DNA from 2 places in the Sulfoacidibacillus ferrooxidans genome. Region 1 is predicted to be linked to the other one. Evidence: riboswitches for the same ligand, from Rfam matches in the RefSeq annotation. Region 1 holds a riboswitch; the other holds the start of a gene.
What was found. Region 1 has a riboswitch for cyclic di-AMP ahead of MM817_RS02430 (hypothetical protein). Riboswitches for the same ligand answer to the same signal wherever they lie in the genome.

Region 2: another riboswitch for cyclic di-AMP. It lies ahead of MM817_RS06165 (LysM peptidoglycan-binding domain-containing protein); the one in region 1 lies ahead of MM817_RS02430 (hypothetical protein).

What each region holds. Positions count from the first base shown of each region.
Region 1 is NZ_JALBUF010000001.1:475,978-483,853, forward strand. It holds gene MM817_RS02415 (GTP-binding protein) at 1-855, opposite strand, end outside; gene MM817_RS02420 (aromatic ring-hydroxylating oxygenase subunit alpha) at 1,211-2,224, shown strand; gene MM817_RS02425 (metal-dependent hydrolase) at 2,326-3,051, opposite strand; gene MM817_RS02430 (hypothetical protein) at 3,268-3,684, opposite strand; cyclic di-AMP (ydaO/yuaA leader) riboswitch at 4,026-4,178, opposite strand; gene MM817_RS02435 (hypothetical protein) at 4,502-5,548, opposite strand; gene MM817_RS02440 (LysM peptidoglycan-binding domain-containing protein) at 6,306-7,876, opposite strand, start outside.
Region 2 is NZ_JALBUF010000002.1:307,331-315,206, forward strand. It holds gene MM817_RS06135 (deoxyribonuclease IV) at 1-259, shown strand, start outside; gene MM817_RS06140 (hypothetical protein) at 341-2,008, opposite strand; gene MM817_RS06145 (hypothetical protein) at 2,113-2,691, opposite strand; gene MM817_RS06150 (SpoIID/LytB domain-containing protein) at 2,696-3,358, opposite strand; gene MM817_RS06155 (YwhD family protein) at 3,515-3,997, shown strand; gene MM817_RS06160 (aminotransferase class I/II-fold pyridoxal phosphate-dependent enzyme) at 4,002-5,465, shown strand; cyclic di-AMP (ydaO/yuaA leader) riboswitch at 5,527-5,656, shown strand; gene MM817_RS06165 (LysM peptidoglycan-binding domain-containing protein) at 5,658-6,575, shown strand; gene bcp (thioredoxin-dependent thiol peroxidase) at 6,621-7,088, shown strand; gene MM817_RS06175 (HesB/IscA family protein) at 7,248-7,598, shown strand; gene MM817_RS06180 (DedA family protein) at 7,655-7,876, opposite strand, start outside.

The sequences.
Region 1 (7,876 bases):
TGTATCTGGCCAGGTTTCCATAAAAGCAGCAAATCTTCCGGGATGAAGAGGAGATTGTCTCCTATATACGAACGAATCAATTCCATACTCTTCTGTTTCAGGGACATGTCGATCCAATTGCAGTTCTCTGATCCAACCTGCAGATTGCGAGGCCATGTCAAAGTCAAAACGCTTCGTATCCAAGATTTCACGAGGATCCACTACCCCATAAGATGTGCGAATGAATTTTGCGCCCGGCTGTAGAGAGGAAAGAATACGTTCTAATATCTGCAATTGTTCTTCAGATACACAATCGCACTTATTGAGTACCAGAACGTCACAGAATTCAATTTGATCAATTAGCAAATCCACTACCTCACGTGTGTCATCCTCACCAATTGCCTGCTTGCGATCCAGTAGCGTTTCTCCGCATGCATAATCAGTAAAAAAACGACTCGCATCGACGACCGTTACCATACAATCAAGGCGACAAACCGCAGAAAGATCAATTCCCTCCTCTTCATCTACATAAACAAATGTCTGTGCAACAGGAACAGGCTCACTAATACCGGAAGATTCAATTAAAATGTAATCAAATGATTGAGCTTCTACTAGTGACATCACTTCACGCAAAAGATCTTCTCGTAGCGTGCAACAAATACATCCATTAGTCATTTCTACCAAGCGCTCTTCCGTGCGCGACAACGTCCCTTCTCGCTTGACCATAGCTGCATCGATGTTAACTTCACTCATGTCATTGACAATAACTGCAACTCGCAATCCAAGGCGATTATGTAGTACGTGGTTAAGAACTGTTGTCTTTCCTGCTCCAAGATATCCACTCAACACAGTAACTGGTATACGCTCTGCTTGCACTTCTGTACCACCCCTTTCAACGACATAATAGCGTAATGATTACTAATTGTAAATAGTAATCATTACGCTATTATGTCCAAAGAGAGCTGATCTTCAGATAGTCAACAAGTTGCAACCTTCTGTACAGCAGCAACTCTGACTTCTGCCATTTCCGCAAAACGTATGATATCAACATTAGGAAATTACCAACTGGCAGTAAAGGATACACCAGATAAGTACAAAGCTTACAATCCAATACGCCGCGCACTAATCATCCCATACCATCATGGACACAAGGAATAAAAATCACAAACCAACACACCTTTGCTATAATGAATGTAATTCGTAAAAATATATACTCATGGAGTGATCACGCATGAACATCGCATCGCACCAAAACTTCGTAGGTCTTCCTACCGACGAGCGTTTACCCAGTGATGAAACTGTGTTTCCAGTTGCCTGGTATGCGATAGCGTGGTCACGTGAACTGAAAGATAAACCGCTAAAACGCAAAATACTTGGACAAGATATAGTGATATATCGAGATGGTAAAAATCACGTTCGTGCGCTGAACGCTTATTGTTCACATCGCGGTGCAGACCTATCGCTCGGCCACTGTACTGAGCGAGGGCTCACATGTGTCTATCATGGGTGGACATTTAGTGCAGACGGAGGATGTATTTCGATCCCTGCGCATCCTGATCGTCCTATCCCTGAATTTGCACGTGTAACCGCCTATTCCGTGCAAGAACGTGCTGGACTGATCTGGCTGTATCCTACACCTTTCAAATCAGATCAGGAAATACCAGAACTCATCCTATTTCCCGAACTTGAGGATCCCCATTTTACATTGGCTGCATACGATCAGCATTGGCAGGCACATCTTACGCGCGTCGTAGAAAGCGTGCTTGATGTTGCTCATTTAGCATTTGTGCACAAGCAAACAATTGGCAAACGCGTCCCCAAAGAGATCATTCACATGCAATTCGAGGTACCTGACCGCGACACAATTATAATAAAAAATGGAGGCGGTTTGCTTTATTATCAATTTCCTCAACAGTGGATTTTGCGGCCAGCAACAACGTCCCATAGCCAGTTCATTAACTATGTGACGTTCACGCCGGTAGATCGCCAAGAAACGATCATCTTTGGTTACGCAGGACGCACCTTTGCACGATTTATCCCAGGACTAAGTGCCATTTTCTCGCGTTATAGCCTAAAAGTCTTATCAGAAGACAAGAATATCGTGGAAAGTCAGCACCCACGCCCGATCCCTGAAGCCCTCCGAATGGAAGCGCATGTCCCTGCAGACGCACCTCAAGTCAGGTTTCGCCAGCGTTGGTTTGAATTTTTGTCCAATGATCGTGAAACAAAGATCATGTTAAAATGACTTGCACACAAAAACCCACACGGTTTACACAACACCGATAGATCTACTCTTTATGTACCAATCCAAGTTCAAGTATCGGATCAGGTAAGGGGCCATCTACATCACTTCACCGTGAACCATAAAAATCCAACTAGTGCAACCAACCCAATCGCATGATCGGCCGCACTTCCCGTCTTCACAAGCCGTATGCCTTGCCGTGCAGGAAGCGGCCACAACAGAGGTACACCACCCGCAATTCCATCGGCAATCAAATGCAGCGCATATCCTGCCATCGCAGCCTCCGCACACACTGCCCACAACCCGTGTAAGCTTATCATCATGCCCATTGAAAACAACCCAATTCCAAGCACGCTATGCGTGAACATCCGATGACTCGTAAAGATAGCCCCCATACTCCAAGCAAAGAAGGCTAGTCCAGCCACTAAGGGCATCACATGAGTGACCACACCATACATAGCGAACAACCCCACAGCTCCAAGTGCGATTTTTCGCATTACATTTGCTCGCGAGAACAAAGTAAACGTAAGCAACGCATAACCTACTATGCTAAATAGAGTCAGTGGCACATGGCCTGCAAGGAGTACATATAACGCAATGAGAAGAAAGGCAATCCGTCCGACCATCTCTGCTTTCCTTGCTAACAGCGAATGCGACTCATCCAGATCCGGTACGAGCGAACCTAAGACCGCTCCTACTACCACGAGCGCCTCTGGTACAAGATTGACCGTCCTCATCGCAAAGACCGGCTCCCACGGCAAGGAAATCAATAGTGGCGTGATGACCGTTGCTCCAAGCGCTCCGATAGCCATATGTGTGCGTCCAAGCATGCCACTCATTCCTCTCTTCAATCGGTAATGCCATATGCTGATATGAGTATCCACATGCCATTTTCCAAAATACTAACGAACATAACTGACTCTTAGTTCCTTTGCCATAATTACATACATTGAGCGTGATCACAATCAGTTTTTTCATTGGACATAGATAGCGATTAGAAGGTAACCTTTATACTGTAGTCGATTTGTTGGCATAGGAACCACAAATTACGATTGATAGTGATCTTTGAATCTTTTCCAATCCATACTCCCAACAAACACTCTATTCTTGCAGATATGATCAATAGGCTTGGACAATCGATTACAGTACCAATTATATGCATTTCCAAACCACCGAATGGTAAATCGCATGATATCTCTTATGAATACTTCTCTTTGTTCAACCTCAAATCCATCTCGTGAATAATCCGTGACTATACTCGATTCCATGATTGTTTTTACATCGCTATATTGATCACTCGAAGCAATTTCTCGATAAGTTTTAAGTCTGATATGATGAAAATCATCTTTTGTTACATAGTAGAAGAGGTATTTTGGCGAATGATACAGTGTTAAGATACCGTTTACGTCCTTTTTTACTTTATAGTGCTCATTAATCCGTTTGCTGAAAATGAACTTACTCATTCATTTCATCTCCTATGCGTCAAATCAGATCCATGAGTGGATCATTGTGCATGATTCCCCATCATCTTATCTTGCATATGATGTTTGTGAGAAACCTCCAGCTAGGACTACCATTTTGTGCTGAGTATGCTTATTGCGTGCATAGACTTGCAAGATCGATCAACATCAACTTGCAAGTCCAAACCATTTCAATTGCGATCGACCTATTGAATAAGAGCCCAAGCCAAAGCGAGGCTATCTTCTATAACTGCCAACAGATAGTCCAAAACACCATGGCCATGCCTTGAATGATACAAACAAATAACCAACAGGAGTCATCATGGGAAGTAAGGAAGTATGATGACATTTCTACTATTCGCCTACGAGGTTAGCTGTCGGGTTCGGCAAAGTTTTTGCCTATGATGCATCGTGGGCACGATCACATCAATTCACCCCAAATAGTGGTTCCCCCGTTCTCTGCAATACTCACCGCAAAGATTCAGCCCGTATAAAAATGTCACGAAGGACATTGCTTTTGAGTAAAAGACACATTTTATGATAGCATCTCAAGTGAAAAGATAAAAGTAATTTTTTCAATTATTTTACATTCGACATCCAATTGAACGTGAATACATTACTTATCCAAACGTCCAACTAGACAATTCACGGTTCAATAAACTCCAAACCATTTCAGCTAAAGGATGTCCCTACGGCAATGCGCCATTAAAAGATTTGTGTCCACAATCAGTTGTGCCCACAATCAGAGCCTATCACCAAGGGGCATCTCTTCTTCATGTGTCCTCAGGAACGTCTACTGACTTATTGGTACACTTTTCGTTTACTTCGTGAACACAGTTTTCAAAACGGTCACTGGATTGCCTGTCTCCTTTAGTTCATAAACGCGTGTACCCACCTGCCATGCAATAGTGGTAGCCAGATCATCCGCGCCTTTTGAAGTTATCGATTGCCCAGCTACGATGAATCCTTTATTGTGCAGAACAGGAAGAGAATTTATGTGCAGATAGATGGCCATGTTTTTGGTGACGCTCAATGCATCTGGAGTGTTAGCCCAAAACTGCGTAATAATTGACCAACGCCCTTCCTGCCAACCATACATATTCAACCCACCGCTGGTCGAGTGTTTCGCCTTAATTCCCATTCCAAGATTACTATCTGAACCTGATGGGACAAACTGACCAGAACTATAATCTTGAAGCAACATTATTGCATTTGTTGCAGCTGTGATCGATGGATACGTCTTTTCGCTTATCCCCGAGTCGTGTTTACCGTATCCGCTAGTAGCGGCAGATACATTCCAATGATATGCCGACGGAATTGTCACACCTTTTACTGGATACACGCTGTAGTAAACTGTCCCTGATTTGTTTGTGGCAATAACGGCTTGACCGTTGGTGAAGGCCACATAGTCACCGTTCCCAATGCCAATGCACTTCGCTGGCACCAAAAGACCTACGGTCATTCCGCCTTGTTTAGTTTGCTCCAACACATTTATAGACAACGGAAATGTCTGGACAGCACTTTTTACTTGTTGATTCACTCCCATCCACGAATAACCGAAGGCATTATTTTTGCCGTGATTACTCAGGGCACCGTACCATACCTGATCCATTTGTGGATTAACGGTAACATTCGTTTCTCCATAGTTCAAAATATAGTTTGTCCCTACGGTTGGGTTAGCCCGTGCAGTGAGTTGAACATCACGCATGAACCACGCTGGAACAGATGACTGGGGTGTTGCTGCGTGCTTCACGACGGGCGATTGTGCTTGCTGTGCATCTCCGCCAGCCGCAAATGAGTGATCGCATCCAGTAAGGGTGATCCCTACGCCAATGACTAATGAAGCGATGAAAATTGAGTTCTTCATGATACGTCCCTCCTGTTACAAAGATTACTATAACAATATAGACGAGAAAGGATCCACATTGGTTACACGCATAACAGCGCCTATTTTAGCCAGGTGTCCAGCATATTATGCCGCCCGGTAACGCTACCCCTACGTCGGTAAACGGCCCGTTTACTATAACGGACTGAAAAATCCCTCTCAAGCGATATCCGCCGAGCGTCCCAACAGGGTCTCGACACACTGACATCAGGATCCCATACCCCGCAAGAAGACTCGGATCCTGCCACGACAGGTCAGTCGTTGCAGAATGGAGGCGAGGCAATTGTTCACAGTGCCGATTGACTCCGTGTTGCGTATGAAGGTTTCTTCTTCTTGGATTCGTGCGTAGTATCGCGCTGCACAAAGATCCAGGCATTCGTTGCAATGCTATGACACTTGATACAGTCGACACGGCTTCCTGCAAGATGCCACACTTGCAAGAAGATGAGCGGTGATCGAGGGCGCATTGCTCAAACGCGAGGGAAGCGAACAAGAAATGGCTCTAATGACGCTTTTCATACTTTGCGATTTCAGTTCTTTCATGACAGGCACTGCATTTGTCATCGATCGTGAATGCACGGCAGTTTGATTGGCGCGTTCAGTTGTCTATGTAGAAATCGCGGCGGGCCCGCTGCCTTAAGACAAGCAGTCGGTTCGGTCGGTAGAAGTTTAGAGTAAATGAGACAACGAAAAAATCCGTCAAAGCTCGCTTTCCGGCCTTGACGGATGAATCTATGGTTTAGTTAACAGCGTTCCAAAATGCAGAGTTTTCCTGGCCCGCCTGCCAAAATGCAATGCCACCGAGTCCATACTGTTTAACCAGTGCTATCTTGTCCTGAAGACTAGTTTGATTTTCGTAATATATAGTGTGCGACACGCCATTTGCATCGGTGAATTGCAAATATGGCACGGAATCAGTACTATCCCATTGCGGAATGAGGTTGTCCGTTTGAATCAAGTTGTCTACCTGGTTCAAAGTTACCATTTGCGCCATAGTATTGTCATTAGAGTTCCAATCGTATCCATAAGCGCCAATTCCGAGTAGCACTTTGTTAGCCGGTATCTGCGACGTTACATAGTTCATAACTTGACTATCCCATTGCAAAGGGGCAACTGCTCCAGCACTACTTCCTGCCCAATTATAATCATAGGTCATGACTGGGACAAGGTCGGCAACTTGGCCAATGGCTCTGAGATTATATCCACTGTAGTAGGACTCACCAGCGTCACCTGGGATAGTGACCGATAGCTTTTTGCCATCGGCATGTAGCTTTGCCGCCAATTCATCGACGAAGTCTGTAAACACTGCCTGATCGCTTGGGCTAACCTGCTCGATATCGAGATCGATGCCTGCGTAGTCGTCGGTTGTCGCAATATTGACCAGGTTATTCTCCAACGTTGTACGCAATACGGAAGAATTGAGTACTGAACTTGCCAATGCACTGCTTTGACTATAGTTGGAACTCCAGTTAGTGACTGTAGCGAACACATTCATGTTGTTTGCTTTGCTGTATTGAATTAAGCGGTCAACGGTGTTCGTCCCCCCGGGCGTTGTATCGGTGACGTTACCGCTCGCATCAAATGAATAATTATCATTACTGAAGTCATTAATGCTACTGTGCGCCATAGCATCGTTCATTGAAGACATACTGGTTACCCACGTATAAATGATAGGCACCGTCGGTGTCACGACTGCCGACGGAATCGTCAATACTTCACCAACCATTAAGTTAGAGGCGGTAACTGAAGGATTGGCCTGTTCGATGGCTTGTATCGATTCACCAGTCGCCTGGGAAATTTTCCACAGCGTGTCACCCGATGCGACCACCCACTGATTGGCAGGTGCCGATATTGCTGCCGGAGCCGTTGTAGCTGGCGAAACCGTTGTATCCGTTCCCGAAGTTATGGTCAGCACTTGACCGATGGTCAAGTCAGACGGGTTGCTCAAATTATTGGCCTGTTCAATGGCTTGTATCGATTCGCCAGTCGCCTGGGAAATTTTCCACAGCGTGTCACCCGATGCGACCACCCACTGATTCGCAGGTGAGTCTATCCCACTCTTAGCATACCTCGTTACTTTCGTAATCGACGTTGATGGAATGACCAGAGTTTCTCCGACTGCTAACTCAGATGATTTCGTCAATCCATTCGCCTGTTCAATTGCATACAAAGGTACTTTTGTCATTGCTGCGATTTTAAATAGCGTTTCGCCGGCAGTTACCGTCCACATCCGAGAGAGGTCTATAACCTGTCCAATCTGCAACATGTTAGGATTCGAAATAGCGTTATACTTCTCAAGCTCGGCAATCG
Region 2 (7,876 bases), on a different contig from region 1:
CGGATTGGATCGTCTAAAAGTTGCGCATATTAACGATTCTAAGACACCCTTTAAGTCTCATAAGGATCGTCATGCCAATATTGGTCGGGGTTCTATCGGGTTAGATGCGTTGCGCTATATTGTTCATCATGAGGCTTTACGAGATATTCCCCTTATTTTAGAAACTCCAGGTGGATTGTATAAGCATGAAATTGCATTATTGCGGGGAGAAACAGATGAACTACCACCAGAAGTGACTGCAACAGAACAAGATGAGTAATTATCGTAGGAGTAAAGTGAAGCTTTTAGTATGAACTGAATGGTTATATGGATATCGTTTCAATGGTGTGTGCACCATCCATTAAAATGGTGGAGTTACTGTCCAAAACGGCAACTGCTGTGCAGCAGAGAGGCCATGTCCTGTGATACGCACGAAGAGATCTGTAGTAGGTTGGAATTCCACCATGCTTTTGGCAAAGGTGCATGCGGTTTGATTCGTTTGCAATTGAATAGCCATGAATCCATGACCTGAGAGAGTAGGTAATGGATTTTTTATCGTTGTAGTAATAAATTGTGATAGTTGAGTTGTCTGAAGCGTATTGGCTGGACTGCAAAAAGGCCCGAGTATATACGTCCAGTTATGAACAGTAAATGAAGCAAACCAGATGGGGGTACGATTGGACCCTTGCTTACTTTGACCTGTAATACCAGGTGCTGATGCTAGCCATTCGACCTCAGGTCCCTGTTGGGACGTTAGTACCATAGACGCTAACACGATTTGATGTCCTAAAAATGCCGGGATTCGATGGGGTGGATGAGGGATCAAATTTTTTGTGGGCAATAACAGGCTATTAGAATCTTTTTTTTCAACAGACATGATAAAGTGGTGTGTTGATGTAGCTTTATCGCTTACCAGCACTTCTATTGTGGTATTTGGTTCTTTTTCATTCCATCTATAGACGTAAGAAGTGGGGCTAATAGCAGACAACATCATGTTCATCTCAGAGGTCGTTAATGACTGAAATGCGAGTGATGGCATGTAGAGCTGTGGGAGTGTCAGTTCTGCTAGTGCAGGTTGAAATACGCTACTGCTTGGCAATGGCGGAGTAAATTGTTGTGTGACTTGGCCTTTAGTTGTAATCCAAAACATGTCCGATCCAGCGACAATGGCGGCTGTGGTTTCATTTGAATAAAAAGCCTGTGGAGTAAAGCGTGTATGAATTAGTGCAAATGAGTCTGTGATAAAGTTGCGATAAATCCATACATGACTTTGTGGAGAGTCAATGTTGTCAAAGCGACCATAGATCACTCCATTTGTAATGGGCACAATCTCTGGCTTTTGTAAATGGTCGATGTACTGCCCAAGCAGTTGGACCGTTTTATCTCCCTCGGGTAGAGCGGCAAATTGAGTAGCTGTTTGCCCAGAAATCATCATCTGATAAGAAAACAGAATAGCTGTATCATCTTGATATAAAGTAATAGCTCCTGTTGTGGTACTAGCATTACTTCGCGATGTAGGTGCACGAAAAAGCAACGTGTTGCCATCCAATAAGGGTGATGTGATCTTTGGTAAGGCACGCTCCTCCATCGTGTTATCTACATAAGGTGTAAAGTTCAGAGAACCAACGAACTGGTTGGTTGGCTGCGAATGACCGACTGCTTGTACCGTCCATATAATCCCGTCGTCACCTAGTAAATACATCAATTTTGATTGTGGTGGTAGAGTCAATTGGTATACGCTGTGATTTACTTGGATTTGACCAGTTGTGTTACTCGGTGCGAGTTGCAAAGTATTTCGCGATAAAGATTGAATCGTTGAAGGTAAATCTGGTGATAGGTTTGCGTGGACAGTTTGAGCGTGAAAAGACAGACTAGCTGTTGAAAGAGATGCAGGAGGTGTTTGGTGACTATTCTCCATATGGACAGACGTAGATGTCGAAAGTGTACCGCATCCTGTCGTCATGGACATGGTGATAAAAAGGATCATCACCATGTTACGTACTCTCGCAAATCTTTCTATTCTTATCATCTCTACCCGGCCCCTAAAACCTAGTCTCTTTAGGCTCTTATGTTATCATATTAAAGAGGACATGCGTATATTTGCAGGGCCTCTTTTTATAGATACACCTATGACTATGGGCGCTCATATCCTTCACCAAGCTGTGATGGCCTGCGAAAGCGATCGGCAAGTTCGATTAACCAAAGTCGATGGTAGGGTTCAATATACACAACAGGCTCGATTCTGCGGTCGAGATGTGGAGTAATGGCATACTGCCAAATTGTAGTTTTTGTAACGGCTCCTTCGTTCATACGAACTCCCATATGGATCGAATCTCTATAGCCATTTTTATATGAAATTAACGTGAGTTGTCCATGAAGTTCATTGACTAAAAAACGGTACCGAGCACTGCGAATCACTGGTGCTTGGATCCATGGAGTAAGGCCATTTGCTCCTGTTTTATAACGCTTTTCCGTTTCAAGTACAACCACTTCGGCTCCTTCAATCGGTTTTAGCGTTCTTCCGTCAATGACTTTGACGCGAAGATTGCCGTATGATTTTCCTCGTATGGAAGGATCATAACGATTTTGCGGAGGACTTTGGGTAGTTGTGTCGGCAGCAAAGCATAGACTGGTAGGCAGTAAAAAAAGAGAGAGCAACGTGGTGGCAACGACTGTACGTATCACAGTTTTAGGTGAGACTTTCTTTTTCACGAGATTAACTCCTTCCCACTCCTGGGATTGTCGTGATCATTTTTCCAGCATAATAAAATTCCAATATTTGCAACGGGGTTCTGCCCTGAGCAGCCCAATATTGTGATCCCCACTGCGACATAATGCCTGCATTTCTATACTGCCAATTGGGGTTATTTTCATACCCTGCTCGATAATTTAACTCAATGATGCTTTTGTCAGGATTGACAAATGCCAGATTGCGTGTTGCATAATACGCTTGGTCTGTCGGTGGTTGATCAGATTGAGAGCGATAAGTCTGGAAGTTGACCGTATTATCGACGTCAAAGGTAAATCCGTCGATGGTAACAGGATGAAGATGGTGAAACCAGGCGAACATCTTTACTGCAATGGCACCAGACTCTAAGGAAGATTGGCTCCAATTAGGGAACCATTCGTTGGGGAGAACATCGCGACAGTATTGGTCGAAATTGACTGTTGACACATAAATAATACGACCGCGCGGATCCGGTTCACCCGATGCATTGTTTTCTCGTATGGCAACGCGAATCGTGCTAGGAAATCCTGCAGAACCTACGATAAATGTTTGTGCTTTTACGGTATGAGTAGGCAATAATGCTGCGGCCAGTGAACCGCTAAGAACAATTACAAGTGAAACTAAATGCGCTAGAGAACCAAGTCTATACACAGGTGATTGCACCTCCAGAGCTGTAACGATTCAACTTTCTTCAAATATTCATTCCCTGTCGTACTCAGATCATGCATCTTGGCTTGTGAAATCTCGAATTGTAGGTAAAATAGTGAGTATCGTGAAGTGTACAGATGATAAAAGGTGGGTTTATGGATGGAAGAGATTAGATTAACTGGTACTAACCAGCATCGTGCACCAGAAGGACTATCTACGCTATCTTCACTCATCATCGACCGCGGTGATATTTATTTGGATAATGGAGCTATCCACGGAAAGGCTAAAATTGACCAGGGAATACGCTATGTAACTCAACGAGAGGACGTACCACATGCGAGAAAAGTGGTGATTGTCTGGTTGACGTTATACCGGGGACCTAAAGGTCAAGGGTTTAATGGAGTGGCAAGTTGTGATTACTTCGTGGACGAAGAATCAGCTAGCGGTTACAAGAACCTAGCTGTACAGGTTAACCAAATGGAAAAAGCAGTGAAGGGTAAAGTGGATATTACGAGTTTAGAACCTAGCGAATATAAGTTATTACAAAAATTTGTGCGTGAATTTAGGCCCGACTTATATGAACATGCCTCTGACGTATTTTTATCGGCATTCTCAGAGGAGTCCTCTTTTGCGCAAGAGTAAGGATGTGTACAACTTGTCAGATCAGTCACAAACACCTCTTTTTTCAGCATTGCGCGCACATGCTGAGCGTCATCCTATTCAATTCCACATCCCGGGACATAAAACGGGGATAGCGATGGATCCGGAATTTCGCGAATTTTTAGGGGACCGCGCGCTTAGTATTGATCTGATCAATATTGGGCCGTTGGATGATTTGCATCATCCAACGGGGATTATCGATCAAGCACAAAAGTTGGCAGCAAAAGCATTTGGAGCCGATGCTACTTTTTTTTCAGTTCAGGGCACAAGTGGCGCGATTATGGCCATGATTATGGCTGTCGTTGGGCCTGGAGATGAGATTCTAGTTCCACGCAATATTCATACTTCTGTATTGTCTGCCATTATTCTCTCTGGAGCACGGCCCTATTTTTTACAACCTGAAGTTGATTTGCAACTAGGTATTGCTCACGGCGTAAGAGTGGAATCGGTAGTGGAGGGATTACAGCGCCATCCACATGTGAAAGCAGTTTTACTGATCAATCCCACCTATTTTGGCGTGGCGACGGACTTGCGCGCGATTGCTGAGATTGCACATGAACGAGGCGTTGTTGTTTTAGTAGATGAAGCACACGGGGTACACACCCATTTTCACGAATTACTCCCACCGTCAGCCATGGAGTCAGGATGTGACCTTGCGGCTACTAGTGTTCATAAGCTAGGGGGATCATTGACACAGAGCTCCGTTTTAAATGTGCGTGAAGGGCTCGTTCGAGCAAGACATGTGCATTCTATCCTATCCCTGCTAACAACTACTTCTACGTCCTATATTCTGTTGGCCTCTTTAGACGCAGCCAGACGCCAACTAGCCATGCATGGGCGCGAAATGCTAGATCGGGCGATGACTATAGCGCAGGATGCGAGAGAGCGATTGAATCAGATTCCGGGCATCTATTGCTTTGGAAAAGAGATCCTACAATCATCGGCTACCTTTGCGTTTGATCCATTAAAATTGACGATTCGCGTGGCGGATATTGGATTATCAGGATTTGAAGTCGAAGTCATTCTTCGAGAAACCTATAATATTGAGGTTGAATTATCCGATTTATATAATGTGCTGTGTGTCATCTCCTTTGGCGATACAAAGAGCAATATTGATTCGCTCATTACAGCCATCCAAGAGATTGCAAAACGAGAATTATTACAGCATCATCATAAAATTAATATCGTTGTTCCATCCACTCCAGTACTAGCTATGAATCCACGCGATGCCTTTTATGCGGATACGGAAGTAGTGCGGTTGCAAGATTCGATTGGCAGAATCATCGCTGACGTGATTAAAGTGTATCCTCCTGGGATTCCAGTGTTATTGCCAGGTGAAGTGGTTACTGTGGATAACGTAGAATATATTGAAGAAAATTTGCGTGCTGGACTTCCCGTTCAGGGGCCAGATGATCCTACGATTGCCACTGTTCGTGTAGTTAAGAGATGATAGTTTTTACCATGGAATGATTTACGCCTAGGCAGAGCGCTGTCGTGTCCTGTATAGTTTACGGCATCACAAGCTGAATCGCATGCAAACATGCGTACGGAGGAACCGAGTGCTTTGGGGTGAACTTACGATTGTGAGCGGGCAACCTTCGCCCGAACCCGTCAGCTAACTCCGGAAGCCAAGGAGGCCTTTATGGGTATACACTTCAAAATTTCTGCAGTAAAAAAGACGACTGTAGCGCTGTTGAGCGCTGGATTATTATTGGGTTCAAGTGTAAGTGCCTTTGCTGCAACGGTACCTATAGGTCCTTATATAGTAAAGCCAAATGATTCTCCTTACTCAATTGCAGCCCAATCGCAAGTGAGCCTGCAAAACTTTGAAGCGGTCAATGACCTGACAAATAGTAGTGTGATTTATCCTGGAGAAGTGATGGCAATGCCGTTACTTTATCTAGTAGATGCAGGTGACAGTTTGTGGTATATCGCAAATCGTTATGATACGAGTGTAGCATCAATAAAACAATTAAATGGCCTGAACTCAAATCAGATTTATCCTGGTCAGTCCTTACTTATCGCAACAGGAAGTAAGCAAACATTCCCTGCGAATCAGGCAACAAATAGCACAAGCTCTGCTGTTGTACAAGCAACGCCGCAAACCGTGACAGCTCCACAGAATGAATCTGCACCTGTAGCAGTTGCACAAGCAAAGGTAGAGGCAACTGCACCAGTTGCACAAGCATCGGCTACAGCACCACAAGCACAACAAGCACAACAACAACCATCAGCAGCTACACCTACAACCATCACCATGCTCGCTACTTCCTATGATGCATCAGCTGCGAGCAACGGACCGTGGGGCGCTGTAAATTATTTTGGACAACCTTTGCAATTCGGCGATGTAGCAGTTGATCCTTCTGTGATTCCGCTTGGTTCAAAATTATTTATTAGCGGATATTCCGATTCTGCACTGCCGAGTGGTGGATTTTATGCCACAGCCAATGATGAAGGTGGAGCTATCGTAGGGAATAGAATTGACATTTTTCTACCTACGGCGAGTCAAGCCGATCAATTTGGAATGGAAAATGTCAAAGTGCAGGTGATTTCCAAATAAATTCGGTATACTCTAGATGATCGGACGATCAAAAGGAGGAACCATATGGAGATTCAAGTTGGACAAGTTGCACCGGATTTTACACTCGATGCAACAGGAGGTCAAACGATTCAATTAAGTGCACAAAAGGGCCATCCTGTTGTATTGTTTTTTTACCCTAAAGATTTAACACCTGGTTGAACGCAAGAGGCCAATGAGTTTCAGTCGCTCCTACCGGAGTTTACGGAACTTGGTGCCGTAGTGCTAGGGATTAGCACAGACAGTATGGAATCGCATGAGAAGTTTTCCCAAAAGTACAGCTTTACATATCCGCTGGTGTCTGATCCAGACGCTATAGTGTGTGAAGCGTACGGAGTATACAAAGAAAAGAAAATGTACGGTAAGTCCTATATGGGTATTGAACGGACGACATTCATAATCGATGCGTCTGGGAAGATCGCTCATATTTACCCTAAGGTAAAGGTAGAAGGGCACGCCGCAAAAGTGCTTGAAGATGTGAAGAAGATGATGTAAGAGCATATACAAACCTCTCTCAATAAAACGACTCTGTCGCTCTTTGAGGGAGGTTTGTATATTGTGAACGACAGCGTGTGTATTTGTTCACGAGGAAACAGTGGAACTCTTCAGTGCGGCGATGTAATATAAAGATAGTAATGCAAGGGGGAGTCGACTATGGTAACACTAACTATGGAAGCAGCAAGTGTAGTCAAGGATCTTCTTTCTGACAAAGAGGAAGATATGGGTTTGCGTATCTTTGTGAAACCGGGTGGATGTTCTGGTTTTAGTTATGGGATGGCGCTTGATATGAAAAAAGAATCAGATTTACTCTTATTGCAAGAAGGTGTGCCTTTATTGGTGGATGAGGCAAGTCTTCCGTTCATCGATGGCTCAGAAATTGATTATGTCGATGGGCTATCTGGTAAGGGGTTTAAGATCGTGAATCCAAATGCAGTGTCAAGTTGTGGATGCGGTTCAAGCTTCCATACGAAGGATAATCAAGGAACACCAGGTAGTTGTTCATAAGCAAAAAGGTGAGTTCTCTTGAGAACTCACCTTTTTGCTGCCAGCGCGTGCACGTGTCAGTGGGTGTCGTTACGGCGATGTGCCGCTGGACGATTCCTCCACCAAAAGAATGCAATCAGTACAAGTAATAAAGCTGCAAATAGATACGAGAGTGCAGATGTGTGCTGATCGATGCTTGACCAATGCCCTCCTAGCTGATACCCGAGAAGCGTCAATAGATAGACCCAAGGCGCACTTCCGATCGTAGTAAACAAAAGGAACTTACCCATCTTCATGTT